Regions from separate parts of the Vibrio diabolicus genome, predicted to be linked through region 2. Evidence: predicted binding sites of a transcription regulator. Region 2 holds the regulator's gene; the other holds the start of a gene.
What was found. Region 2 encodes CRP, which controls carbon source genes, mostly activating them, when cyclic AMP is high. Its sites were predicted from a motif close to TGTGANNNNNNTCACA; they were not measured.
Positions count from the first base shown of each region.

Region 1: a site for CRP is predicted at 3,708-3,723, ahead of FR741_RS02885 (CTP synthase). Genes of this name have one in related genera too.

Region 1 is NZ_CP042451.1:585,980-593,406, reverse strand. It holds gene ftsB (cell division protein FtsB) at 1-210, opposite strand, end outside; gene eno (phosphopyruvate hydratase) at 603-1,904, opposite strand; gene FR741_RS02885 (CTP synthase) at 1,983-3,623, opposite strand; gene mazG (nucleoside triphosphate pyrophosphohydrolase) at 3,835-4,632, opposite strand; gene relA (GTP diphosphokinase) at 4,836-7,055, opposite strand; gene rlmD (23S rRNA (uracil(1939)-C(5))-methyltransferase RlmD) at 7,179-7,427, opposite strand, start outside.
Region 2 is NZ_CP042451.1:316,680-324,106, reverse strand. It holds gene kefG (glutathione-regulated potassium-efflux system ancillary protein KefG) at 1-417, opposite strand, end outside; gene FR741_RS01570 (ABC transporter ATP-binding protein) at 627-2,546, shown strand; gene FR741_RS01565 (TIGR02444 family protein) at 2,543-3,031, shown strand; gene FR741_RS01560 (hydrolase) at 3,119-4,126, shown strand; gene FR741_RS01555 (YheU family protein) at 4,160-4,372, shown strand; gene FR741_RS01550 (phosphoribulokinase) at 4,497-5,366, shown strand; gene crp (cAMP-activated global transcriptional regulator CRP) at 5,607-6,239, shown strand; gene FR741_RS01540 (DUF1338 domain-containing protein) at 6,385-7,176, opposite strand; gene astD (succinylglutamate-semialdehyde dehydrogenase) at 7,426-7,427, opposite strand, start outside.

The sequences.
Region 1 (7,427 bases), 270 kb from region 2:
ACGTTCTTCAATCGCATCAAGACCTTGCCTTAAGTCATCAATCTCAGCAAACATTTCATTATTGCGAGCTTGTAGCTTGCTGTTCACTTGTTGCTGAACTTCAATTTCATCTTTTACTGTGTAGTAGTCAGACACTCCGTTTTTACCAAACCATAGAGTGTATTGAAGCAAGCCAAACAGTAGCGTAAGGGCTATAACAAAGATTCGCATATCGCTGCTAACATTCTGTACCGGAAGGAATTAGATAAGGTGACATATATAGCATAAATGCGAGGTTGCCTCTAGGGGAGAAAGGGAGACTCACACGCTCCTTACAAGAAATAAGCAGCAAAATGAAACAAAGACATATGAAGCTATTCTTAGCACTCACCAAAGTAAGACCAAGAAATACAAGCCTATAGATACAAAAACACCCCGCAAAATCAGGGTATTTTCAAAGCTTCAATCTAAGCGGTTAATCCAATGAAGAACTAAGCTTGAACTTCTTTAAGACCGCTTCTTTGAAACATGGAGGAGCGTGCTCATCGCTCTTAAATAAAAAACGCCCCACCGAAGTGGAGCGTTTCTAGAAAGCTATTTAGCTAAACTTATTCAATTAAGAATTAAGCTTGACCTTTAACTTCTTTAAGACCGTTGAAAGGAGCGCGCTCACCTAGAGCTTCCTCGATACGGATTAGTTGGTTGTACTTAGCAACACGGTCAGAACGGCTCATAGAACCAGTTTTGATTTGACCTGCAGCAGTACCTACCGCTAGATCAGCGATAGTTGCATCTTCAGTTTCGCCAGAACGGTGAGAGATTACTGCTGTGTAACCTGCGTCTTTAGCCATCTTGATTGCAGCTAGAGTCTCAGTTAGAGAACCGATTTGGTTGAACTTGATAAGGATAGAGTTAGCTACGCCTTTCTCGATACCTTCAGCAAGGATCTTAGTGTTAGTAACGAATAGGTCGTCACCTACTAGTTGAAGTTTGTCACCTAGTAGTTCAGTTTGGTGCTTGAAGCCATCCCAGTCAGACTCGTCTAGACCGTCTTCGATAGAAACGATTGGGAATTGGTTAGCTAGCTCAGCTAGGTAGTGGTTGAACTCTTCAGAAGTGAAAGTTTTACCTTCGCCTTTCATGTTGTAGATGCCAGCTTCTTTGTCGAAGAACTCAGATGCTGCACAGTCCATAGCTAGAGTAACGTCTTTACCTAGTTCGTAACCAGCAGCTGCAACAGCTTCTGCGATAACTTCTAGAGCTTCAGCGTTAGATTTAAGGTTAGGAGCGAAACCACCTTCGTCACCAACTGCAGTGCTGTAGCCTTTAGACTTAAGAACTTTAGCTAGGTTGTGGAATACTTCAGCACCGATACGTAGACCTTCTTTAAGAGTCTTAGCGCCAACTGGTTGGATCATGAACTCTTGGATGTCAACGTTGTTGTCTGCGTGCTCACCACCGTTGATGATGTTCATCATTGGTAGAGGCATAGAGAACTGACCAGCTGTACCGTTTAGTTCAGCGATGTGCTCGTATAGAGGCATGCCTTTAGCTGCAGCAGCAGCTTTAGCGTTTGCTAGAGAAACAGCTAGGATAGCGTTAGCACCGAATTTAGATTTGTTTTCAGTGCCGTCTAGTTCGATCATTACTGCGTCGATTGCAGCTTGGTCTTTAGCGTCTTTGCCAACTAGAGCTTCAGCGATTGGGCCGTTTACAGCTTCAACTGCTTTAAGAACACCTTTACCTAGGAAACGTGCTTTGTCACCGTCACGTAGCTCAAGAGCTTCGCGAGAACCAGTAGATGCGCCAGATGGAGCTGCCGCCATACCTACGAAACCGCCTTCTAGGTGTACTTCAGCTTCTACAGTTGGGTTACCACGTGAGTCGATGATTTCACGACCTAGAACTTTAACGATCTTAGACATTAATGTTTCCTCTCGTTTCAAATATAAATGTCAATTTTAAAGGGCAGCAGCACAACCTTCGCCGCCGCCCGTATCCTTTTACTTCTCGAATTCGCCGCGTGCGTTTTGGCCCGCAGCCTTAACGAAACCTGCAAACAATGGGTGGCCATCGCGAGGAGTCGATGTGAATTCTGGGTGGAACTGAGCCGCTACAAACCATGGGTGAGCTGGGTTCTCAATCATTTCCACTAACTTCTTGTCCGCTGATAGGCCAGAAACTTTCAGACCTGCTTTTTCGATTTGCGGACGAAGCACATTATTCACTTCGTAACGGTGACGGTGACGTTCATGGATCGTCGCGCTACCGTACAGTTCACGAGCTTTCGTCCCTTTCTCTAGGTGACATAGCTGTGAACCAAGACGCATCGTACCACCTAGGTCAGACTTTTCAGTACGCTCTTCTACGTTACCTGACTCGTCTACCCACTCTGTGATCAAACCTACCACAGGGTACTTAGTCTCTTTGTTAAATTCTGTTGAATGTGCACCTTCCATACCCGCAACGTTACGCGCGTATTCAATTAGTGCAACTTGCATACCCAAACAAATACCTAGGTAAGGCACATTGTTTTCACGTGCGTATTGAGCTGCACGGATCTTGCCTTCAATACCACGATCGCCGAAGCCACCTGGTACTAGGATCGCATCTAAGCCTTCTAGCAGCTCAACACCTTTTGTTTCGATATCTTGTGAGTCTACATATTTAATTGTGACACTTAGACGGTTTTTCAAGCCAGCGTGTTTAAGCGCTTCGTTCACAGACTTGTATGCATCTGGCAATTCAGTGTATTTACCAACCATACCGATGGTTACTTCACCAGTAGGATTTGCTTCTTCGTAAATAACCTGTTCCCACTCAGAAAGGTCAGCTTCAGGAGCTGTGATGCCAAAGCGAGCACACACAAGATCATCTAGACCTTGAGACTTGATCAATTGAGGAATCTTGTAGATAGAATCTACGTCCTTCATTGAAATTACTGCTTTTTCTGGAACATTACAGAATAGTGCGATTTTCTTACGTTCATTCGCTGGAATAACGCGGTCGCTACGGCAAACTAGGATATCTGGCTGAATACCGATAGATAGAAGTTCTTTTACAGAGTGTTGAGTTGGCTTAGTTTTCACTTCGCCCGCTGCCGCTAGGTAAGGAACAAGTGTTAGGTGCATGAACATTGCGCGCTCACGGCCTAGTTCAACGGCTAGCTGACGAATCGCTTCCATAAATGGTAGTGATTCGATATCACCAACGGTACCGCCAACTTCAACGATAGCCACATCATGGCCTTCAGAGCCAGCAATTACACGGTCTTTGATCGCGTTAGTGATGTGAGGGATAACTTGAATAGTTGCGCCTAGGTAGTCACCACGACGTTCTTTACGAAGTACGTCGGCATAAACACGACCTGCAGTGAAGTTGTTACGCTTGGTCATCTTGGTACGGATGAAACGCTCGTAGTGACCAAGGTCAAGGTCAGTCTCTGCGCCATCTTCTGTAACGAACACTTCACCGTGCTGAGTAGGGCTCATTGTGCCCGGGTCAACGTTGATGTAAGGGTCAAGCTTCATCATAGTCACTTTAAGACCACGAGCTTCTAGAATAGCCGCAAGAGATGCTGCTGCAATACCTTTACCTAGAGAGGATACAACCCCGCCAGTAACAAAAATGTAATTTGTCGTCATGTTTAACCTGAAATTGGTTGAATGAGGGAAATGGAGTGCTTCTGGACGGGAGATAAATATACCAGAAGCTCCTTACCGCCACAACGTGAAATCTATCACACCGTAATTTTTTATTTTTTGCTTCAAATCAAAGTGAGCAAAGACAAACCAAAGTCCGTTTTCGTGTTAAGAGGCAAACTGGCCTCATATTGTATATTCCGCTTATTTTCCCCTATCTAGACTCTTCTCGCTTTACTTCATCCCAGAAATCGTCGAGCTCTGATAAAGAACAATCTGTAAGCGCTTTGCCTGACTGCTGGACCTTTCCTTCAACTTGCTTAAAACGTCTCGCAAACTTTAAGTTTGCTTTCCCTAGTGCGACTTCTGGATTTTTATCAAGATGGCGTGCCAAATTGACGGTCGCAAATAGCAAATCGCCGAGTTCCAACTCCACTTTTTCTTCATCAGGCTGAACTTGTAATGCTTCTTCCATGACTTCATCAATTTCTTCTCGCACCTTATCGACGACCGGGCCAAGAGAGTCCCAGTCAAATCCATATTTCGCACATTTTTTCTGTATCTTTGTAGCACGAGAAAGTGCTGGCAAAGAGTTTGGTATTGAGTCTAGGATACTTTCTTCCGCTTTGCCTACCTGCGCTTTTTCTTTTGCTTTTTCGGCTTCCCAGTTGGCGTTGATTTCCTCGTCCGATTCAAACTCAACATCTGAAAAAACATGCGGATGACGGCGAGTCAGTTTTTCATTCACAGTTTCGACAACATCCGAAAAGTCGAACAGCTCTTGCTCTTTCGCTAATTGACTGTAAAAAATCACCTGGAACAACAAATCACCCAACTCTTCTTGTAAGTTCGGCCAATCACGGTTTTGAATCGCGTCCACCACTTCGTAAGTTTCTTCGATGGTGTGCGGAACGATGGTGTCAAAGGTTTGTTTTAAGTCCCAAGGGCAACCGTTTTCTGGGTCACGCAACTTCGCCATGATTTGTTCTAATTGTTCAATTGGATGACTCATTTTTTGTTCCTTTAAACCTTTCTACTAAAGAAAAAGGTGAGCGGCCAAAACCACTCACCTTTGTTATACGTTGATCAATTCTCTAAATAATTGAAGCTGTAGCTAGGCGGCAAGCGAGCGAGACTCCTGAGCATAGCTCGTCTATGTGATGGAGCGAGTGAGCGCAGTCAACAACGCTATCAGCTTCAAGTATGACGAGAATTTTAGCCAAGGCGTTTCACCGTCATCACATCCTTAATCTGCTCAACACGTTTAGAAACACGAGAAAGCACCTCAATATTGGTGACTTCTAGATCAAAGTCCATGATGGCGAGTTGACGTCTGTAATCGACTCGGTTCTTCATACTGGTCACTTTGATCTTTTCGTTGGCGAACAGTGTCGTAATGTCTTTGAGTAGACCACCTCGCTCCATCGCTTCAACACGGACGGTGAGGATGTATGACCCGACGAAGCCGCTGCCCCAGACAGTATCGATGATACGCTCTGGCGCGTGATGGCGCAGTTCTTCTAGCTGTTCACAGTCACTACGGTGTACTGAAATCCCACGACCTTGCGTTATGTAACCACAGATATCGTCACCTGGAATTGGCTGACAGCAACGTGCTAGGTGTGTCATTAGGTTATCGACGCCTTCTACTACAACTGCGTCTTTTTTCGGTCGGCTTTGCGCGGGTGATTTGTGCTCAGCTTCTTGCAGTTTTTCCAGTGCTTGCTGGTCTTCTTCCTCTGCCGTTGGCTTGTTAACTAACGCGTTAATATGGTTAATGATTTGGTTGATACGCAAATCACCGCTACCTACCCCAACATACAATTCATCTGGTGTTTTGACATTAAACCGCTTGAGGGCGTAATGCTCTGCATCTTTTAACGTTGCGCCAATTTTGGCTAACTCATGCTCAAGGATTTCACGACCCGCTTCAAGGTTCTTCTCACGGCTTTGTTTTCGGAACCAGGCGTTAATTTTGGCACGCGCACGACCAGAATGAACGAAGCCTAATGATGGGTTTAACCAGTCACGTGATGGGTTAGGTTCTTTCTGAGTGATAATCTCGACTTGGTCACCCATATGTAATTTATGCGTGAACGGCACAATACGACCTCCGACTTTGGCACCGATACAACGGTGTCCCACTTCGGAGTGAATGTGATAGGCAAAATCTAGCGGCGTTGCCCCCATTGGCAAATCGACAACATCACCACGTGGTGTAAAGGCATAAACACGGTCATCAAAGACTTGGCTACGTAGCTCATCAAGCATTTCGCCAGAATCTGACATTTCTTCTTGCCAATCCAGTAGCTTACGCAGCCACGTGATCTTCTCATCATAACCGCTTCGGCTGCTTGCCCCTTCTTTATATTTCCAGTGCGCGGCAACACCCAGCTCCGACTCTTCATGCATTTGCTTGGTACGAATCTGGATCTCGATGGTTTTGCCTTCTGGCCCTAGAATTACGGTGTGGATCGATTGATAACCGTTTGGTTTAGGGTTAGCAACGTAGTCATCAAACTCGCTCGGTAGGTGCTTGTATTTGGTGTGAACTACACCCAAAGCCGCGTAACAGTCTTGCAGTTTGTCTGCGATGATACGTACTGCTCGAACATCAAACAGCTCATCGAATGCCAAACTCTTCTTCTGCATTTTTCGCCAAATGCTGTAGATGTGCTTAGGTCGACCACTCACTTCGGCGTTAATACCTGACACTTCCATTTCGTGCGTGAGGTCTTCAACAAAGTCTTTGATGTACTGTTCACGAACGATGCGTCGCTCAGAAAGCTGCTTGGCAATTTGTTTGTAAGTTTCCGGCTGTTGGTAGCGGAAAGCGTAATCTTCAATTTCCCATTTCAGCTGACCGATGCCTAATCGGTTTGCTAGCGGCGCATAGATGTTGGCACACTCTTTTGCCGCCGCACGTCGAACTTCATCAGGCGCTTTTTTAACTTCAATAAGGTTACAAATTCGCTCCGCAAGCTTGATAACCACGCAGCGGAAGTCATCCACCATGGCAAGCAGCATGCGGCGTACGTTATCTACCTGAGATGACGCCGCACTCCCTTCCATGTTGACATTGAGTTGGCCAATAGCCGCCATTTCTTCAACGCCATCGATTAATTTTATGATTTCTTTGCTGTATTTCTCTTCCAGAATTTCTCTGTTAAAAGCACCACTTGAAACCAAAGGAAACAGTTGTGCAGCCACTAAGGTGGCCTGATCCATAGACAAGGTGATCAAAATTTCGATCATTTCTCGTCCACGCCACAACAACAGTTCCGCTTGCTCGTTATCGGCTAATACCGTCTGGCAATCTCGATATACTTCGATTAAGCGTGAGGCTGTGTTTTTCTCTTGTCCTAGGCTAGCCACCCAGTTTTCGAGTTCAAACTGTTCATCTTGGTTTAAATGCGCGCTTCTTACCGCAACCATCTCATCATCCTAATTATTATATTCGTGTGGTTTGACTAACACCGTCCAGGTTAGTTCTTTTACCTGCGCGTAAACGCTGGCTTTATGACCACCCACCACAAATAAGGGGCCAAAGTCCTAAAGTTAGGACTTTTCAAACAATGCCATCGATTCTAGATGACTGGTATGAGGGAACATGTCCAGCATACCTAATTTAGTTAATTTATAGCCTTGCTCCATCAAGCTTTGGCTGTCCCTAGCAAGGGTAGCAGGATTACAAGAAACATAAACTACACGCTGTGCGCCAAGCTCAGAAACTTGATCGATGATCCCACTTGCCCCCGCGCGTGCTGGGTCTAACAGCACTTTATCAAACCGTTCTGCCGCCCAGAC
Region 2 (7,427 bases):
TTCAAACGGTTGTAAGATTTGCTCTAATGGATATTTGTTGTACCCCTTCGCGCTAAAGGCCTCTTCTTTCCCCCCCGTTGTAATCACACTGCGCCAGTATTTTCCCTCTAGTGCCGAACCTCCACCAAAAGCAAAACCTTTGCCCAGCACTCGGTCCAACCACTCTTTTAACAGGGCTGGGCATGAATACATATAAAGCGGGTGATGAAACACGATCACATCATGCATGAGCAACAACTCATGTTCGTAATTCACATCAATAAAGAAGTCAGGGTAAACACCGTAAAGATCGTGCACAGTGACGTGATCAAGCGACTGAGCTTTTTTAATCATCACTTGATTAGCAATCGAGTTATGTGGCTCTGGATGAGCATAAATGACCAGAACTCTTGGGAGAATAGACGGTGCAACAGCCAAATGGTCGTCCTTGTGGTTATTTTTATCCGTTATCAAATTGTTATACTTTTTTGTACAGCATAATGCAATTAAAGCGAATCAATCGACTTTTCCGGCCAATACCCCTACTATTCACCGCTAGATATATACCCAAGTGGCTTTAAAAACGATTGAAACCACTTCGCTATGTAACCAAGCAACGCGCACTGCGCAAAGTGAATGAAAACTTTATGATTACCTTTTCTGATATTCAGTTACTGCGTGGCGGTAAACCTCTTTTAGATCAAGCTTCAGCGACTATCCATCCTGGCGATAAAGTCGGCCTTGTGGGTAAAAACGGCTGCGGTAAATCAACGCTATTTGCATTGCTGAAAGATGAACTGTCGATTGATGCAGGCTCATTTAGCCAACCTCAACATTGGGAACTGGCCTGGGTCGCACAGGAAACGCCTGCGCTAGAGCGCACTGCACTGGAATACGTCATTGATGGTGATCGCGAGTACCGAGCGCTCGAAAAGCAGTTGGCTGAAGCGGAAGCACAAGACAACGGCACCTTGGTTGCCGAGATCCACGGTAAAATTGAAACCATCGGCGGTTATAGCATTCGCGCTCGCGCGGCAGAATTGCTCGACGGTTTAGGTTTCAGTCAAGAGCAAATGAGTTGGAGTTTGACTCAATTCTCTGGTGGTTGGCGTATGCGCCTTAACTTAGCTCAAGCGCTATTGTGCCGTTCTGACTTATTGCTACTCGATGAGCCAACCAACCACTTGGACTTAGACGCGGTGATGTGGCTTGAACGTTGGCTACAAAACTACCCAGGCACACTGATCCTGATCTCGCACGACCGTGACTTCCTTGACCCAATTGTTGGCCGTATTATCCACATCGAAAACCAACAATTGAACGAATACACGGGTAACTATTCGTCGTTCGAAAACCAACGAGCGCAAAAAATGGTGCTGCAGCAAGCGATGTTCGAGAAGCAACAGAAACAGATGTCGCACATGCAAAGCTACATCGACCGTTTCCGTTATAAAGCCTCTAAAGCACGCCAGGCTCAAAGCCGTATTAAAGCTTTGGAGCGCATGGAGAAAGTGTTACCCGCTCAATTCGATAACCCATTTAGCTTCCAATTCCGTGAGCCTGCGGCGCTGCCAAACCCAATCATGATGATGGATGAAGTATCGGCAGGCTACGGTGACAACCTGATCTTAGAGAAGATCCGCTTGAACTTGGTTCCTGGCAGTCGCATTGGTCTACTCGGCCGTAATGGCGCAGGTAAATCGACCTTGATCAAATTGCTCTCTGGCGAGCTTAACGCGCAAGGTGGCGATCTGACTTACTCACAAGGCGTAAAAATAGGTTACTTTGCTCAGCATCAATTAGAAACGCTGCACCCAGAGGAAACGCCGCTGCAACACATGATGCAGATCGCGCCGGATCAAACCGAACAACAGCTACGTGATTACCTAGGCAGCTTTGGCTTCCAAGGCGACAAAGCACTGGAGAAAGTCGCGCCGTTTTCGGGTGGTGAAAAAGCCCGTTTAGTGCTGGCCTTAATTGTGTGGCAAAAGCCAAACCTGTTGCTACTTGATGAACCAACCAACCACTTGGATTTGGACATGCGTCAGGCATTGACGATGGCACTGCAAACGTTCGAAGGTGCAATGGTGATTGTTTCGCACGATCGCTACTTACTGCGTGCTACAACCGATGACTTGTACTTGGTGCATGATCGTCAAGTTGCGCCGTTCGATGGTGACTTAAACGACTACTACAAATGGTTAACTGAGCAACAAAGAGCGGAACGCAAAGAAGCACAAGCTGCACAGCCAGCCAAAGATAGCGCCAACAGCGCGGCAGCGAAAAAAGAGCAGAAACGTCGCGATGCAGAATTTCGTAAGCAGACGGCGCCAATTCGCAAAACGCTGACACAATTAGAAAATAAAATGGATAAGTTAGGTGCTGCACTGGCCGAAGCTGAAGAACAATTGGCAGATAACTCACTGTATGAAGCCGAAAATAAAGCTAAACTTAACCAAGTGCTGGCTCTTCAAGCTTCTAGTAAGGCAGAGCTCGAAGAAATTGAAATGGAATGGATGTCTGCTCAGGAAGAACTGGAGCAGATGGAGCTAGAGTTTAATCAATGAGTAATCAACACGCTGAATACACACTCACCCTAGAACACCTTTGGCAGTTCAGTCTGCAATTTTATGGTGTGCGAGAAGTGAAAGAAGCGTGTTTATCATTACAGAACAATTATCACGGCAACGTGAACCTACTCCTGCTGCTCAGATGGCTCGATGAGCAGCAACTCATTTTCCAAGAAAAAGACTGGCCTCTGGTACAAAGCTGTCTGGGCCGAAGCGAAACCTTACTGCACTCTTTTCGCGACTTACGTCGCCATCTTAAGTCTCAAGTCAATGACGCTTTATATCGTGAAACCTTGCAGTTTGAGCTGCAACTAGAAAAGCAGCAACAAGCGGATTTGGTGAACTGCATTAACTCGCTCACGCTGGTCAAAAATGATGGCGCCCCACTCACGCTGAGATACTGTCGTCAACTTGGTGGTGAGCATTTGCAACAGGCCTTTGCTATTCCGGTGCCAAACATTCACCCACCAAAACGCCCATAAATCTGTAGAATACCTATAATCTTTATAAAGGATTATATTAATAAGTTCTTCAACTGACACCGAAGAACCGCATAAGAGCAGTTAGGTATGACACAATTTTTCGCAGCCGCCGGGATCAAAAACCCGCATCTTCAAACGCTTTTACCGCGTTTTATTCGCAAAAAAGCGTTGTTTACGCCGATTTGGCAAACCCTCGATACATCCGATGGAGACTTTCTCGATCTCGCATGGAGCGAGGACCCAACCCAAGAACCTGCGCAAAAAAAGCCGATTTTTGTTTTATTTCATGGACTAGAAGGCTGCTTCTATAGCCCTTACGCCAATGGCCTAATGAATGCATTTGCTCAATCCGGATGGCTGTCGGTGATGATGCATTTCCGCGGTTGTAGCGGTAAGCCAAACAAGAAAGCTCGCGCCTATCATTCTGGTGAAGTGACTGACGCCCGCCACTTCTTAGAGCACCTTGAGCAACGCTTTCCTGATAACCCCAAAGTTGCGGTTGGTATTTCTCTTGGCGGTAACATGTTGGCGAATTATTTAGCCCAATACAAAGACCACCCCATTTTGAACGCGGCGACCATTATCTCAGCGCCTTTAGACCTAGCAGCGTGTGCGAACCGTATTGAACAAGGCTTTTCGAAAGTGTATCGCCGTTACCTGCTCTCTTCGCTCAAACGCAACGCATTGCAAAAACATCACTTGTTGCATGGCGAGCTCGCTTTGTCCTACAACTCAATAAAACGTGTCACACGATTGTATGAATTCGATGATTTGATCACGGCACCACTGCACGGTTTTAAAGACGCACAAGATTATTACGATCAATGTTCTGGCTTAAGTAAATTACAACAGATCACGCTACCGACACTGATCATTCACGCCAAAGACGATCCATTCATGACCGACGATGTGATCCCGAAATTTGTTCTGCCAGATAATATTGATTACCGTCTCTTTGAGCACGGTGGGCATGTTGGTTTCCTTACAGGTTCAGCGCTCAAGCCGAAATTTTGGTTGGAAGAAGCGCTGCCAGCGTATTACGAAAGTATTGCTGCAGATTACCTTTCTGCTGTATCCAAGCAGCGAAAGCAGTAAACTAGCCGCTCATCATAAAAGTTCGAGGTATTTATGATCATTCCATGGCAAGACATTGCGCCAGAAACATTGGAAAACTTAATTCGTGAATTCGTCTTACGTGAAGGCACGGATTACGGAACCGTCGAGATTTCTTTGCAAGACAAAGTGGATCAAGTAAAAACTCAATTAGAAAAAGGCGAAGCGGTTATCGTGTTCTCTGAACTGCACGAAACCGTCGATATTCAGGTAAAAACAAAATTTTAGACCCTTCACATTTTACCGTACCCCACTCAATGACAAGGCATTGTTACGTGCTATAGTGGGTTATCGACCGTGCAGTAGCAGCCTACTGCACATTACAGGTAAGTAATTTTCGACAAGGTTTGTCATGTCAGCTAAACACCCAATTATTGCGGTTACTGGTTCATCCGGTGCCGGCACGACCACTACATCTGAAGCCTTCCGTAAGATGTTCAATATGATGAACGTTAAACCCGCATGGGTTGAAGGCGACAGCTTCCATCGCTTTACTCGCCCTGAAATGGATATAGAAATCCGTAAAGCGCGCGAGCAAGGTCGACACATTAGCTACTTTGGCCCTCAAGCTAATGACTTTCCAGGATTGGAAGAGTTTTTCCGTAAATATGGTCACGATGGCGCAGGCAGCGTACGTCGCTACCTACACACCTTTGACGAGGCCGTACCTTATAATCAAATGCCTGGAACCTTCACACCGTGGCAGGACTTACCGGAGAACAGTGACGTTCTCTTCTATGAAGGCTTGCACGGCGGTGTTGTGGATGGCGATGTTAATGTTGCGCAGCATGTGGATTTCTTGATTGGTATGGTACCAATCGTAAACTTAGAGTGGATCCAAAAGTTTGTGCGTGATACTCGTGACCGCGGTCATTCACGAGAAGCAGTAATGGATTCTATCGTGCGCTCGATGGACGATTATCTTAACTACATCACTCCGCAATTTTCTCGCACTCATATTAACTTTCAGCGCGTCCCAACGGTCGATACCTCCAACCCCCTTAATGCGAAGGGTATCCCAAGCCTGGATGAGAGCTTTGTCGTAATTCGCTTGCGTGGGATAAAGAAAGTCGACTTCCCATATCTCCTGGCTATGATTGATGGCTCATTCATGTCACGCCACAACACGATTGTCGTGCCAGGCGGTAAGATGAGCTTTGCAATGGAGCTCATAGTTCGGCCTATCCTACAACAGCTCATCGAAACAGGGAAAATTGGCTAAAAACCTGCCTGCGAAGATGTTTACTTTTCATACCGTGATCATGTGCACAGTTTTGCTTACAAAATCTCAATCATGGCACGATTAAAATCAAGAAATCGTTTTCGAAAAAGGATACTATTTCTTACCGAAACACAAGAGAGCTTGCAGCATATAAAAAGTGCTCTTATTCTAGTAGGCCTAATTCAGGCTTAGCTAAAATATGGATAGCGCAAGCGTACCCTGCAGAGGAAGTGAGATATTATGGTTCTAGGTAAACCTCAAACCGACCCAACATTAGAGTGGTTTCTTTCACACTGTCATATTCATAAGTACCCTTCAAAGAGCACGCTAATTCACGCGGGCGAAAAGGCAGAAACTTTGTACTATATCGTTAAAGGTTCTGTTGCGGTTCTTATCAAAGACGAAGAAGGTAAGGAGATGATCCTTTCTTACCTAAACCAAGGAGACTTTATTGGTGAACTTGGTCTATTCGAGGAAGACCAAGAGCGCACAGCTTGGGTTCGTGCTAAATCTCCTTGTGAAGTTGCTGAAATTTCTTTCAAGAAATTCCGTCAGCTTATCCAAGTAAACCCAGACATCCTAATGCGCCTTTCTGCGCAGATGGCTCGTCGTCTTCAAGTAACTAGCCAAAAAGTGGGTGACCTGGCGTTCCTAGACGTAACTGGTCGTATCGCTCAGACGCTTCTGAACCTTGCAAAACAACCAGACGCAATGACTCACCCAGACGGCATGCAAATCAAGATCACTCGTCAAGAAATCGGTCAAATCGTTGGCTGTTCTCGTGAGACAGTAGGTCGTATCTTGAAAATGTTAGAAGAGCAGAACTTAATCTCTGCGCACGGTAAAACTATCGTGGTTTACGGTACTCGTTAATCTCAAACCAGAGTGACGCGAACAAAATTATAAAAGCCACCAATGGCGACATTGGTGGCTTTTTATTTGTCTTGTAACCACATTAAGCTCAGAGCAACAAAAGACTAATGAGCAAGTTGGTTAGCCGAAAGGTTAACCCTAAAAGTTAGCCATTCGTACTTTCAAAGATTTTGTCCGCTGAAGCCGCCACAAAACCTGGGTACAGCTCACCGTTTTCCATCGGGTAGCGCTTAGCAAACTCGTAAAAGCCACCAGGGATAATTTCAGTGCCTTCGCTAAAGCGAACCGCCACTTTATCCGCCATGGTCGATGATTGTTCTAGCAGCACCTCAGGAGTGCCCTTCACTTCCCCGCCGTTTTCATTAATGGTAAATCCGGCCGTACGTAAGTGATCGTTTACTTGCTTCACTTCTTCGTATTCATTGAGCTGGTTAACGCTCACCGTGAAGTGGTTTGCGCCGTAACCATGCGCAGCCAACCAAGATGCATACTCACTTTCTTTAGCCAACGTTTGGTAGTCAGCAAAGCTTAAATCCCACAAGCGTCCACCATGTAAGAATGCGCTATCGTTCAGCTTGCCTGCATCGACTTGTGCCACCAGCTTTTTCACAATCTCTTGCAGCTCAGGTGAACACTCCTCAACTTTTAGCTCACTAATAAAGACTTTAGGTTGCTTCGGATCAGGGTGCTCATAGTGTTTAGCAACCAGCTTTTTACTTTCGAAAACGTAGTCACCACATGCCTGATAGCCAATGGCTACAAATGGTTTAGCTAAGGTTTCGATACCAAGAGGCGCAATATTGAAGGTACGTAAAGCTATATGATCATTAATCAGAGGCTCATCTTCTTGAAGCAGCTGATGTACTTTCGCAGCAGAGGGGCAAAGACGTTGAATGTAATCTTGCCATAGCGATTCAAATAACACATCGGGCGTCATAACGACTCCTTGTTACGAGATGTAGAGTTAAAAGGTAAGCGGAAGTTGACTGCTCGTTCACAACGAAAAGTTGTCCAGAATAATGAACGAGCAGCCATCAACCTGTGACGGTAAATGCCAGTCAGTCAACACGCTTTTCCGAGTCTTTGCTCACTTTCCGTGTTCTGCCAACGATCACTACAACCCATACCTAAATGATTCGCCGGCAAAGTGAGCCGCAATACATGGTTGCGACTCTGTTATTAAAACTT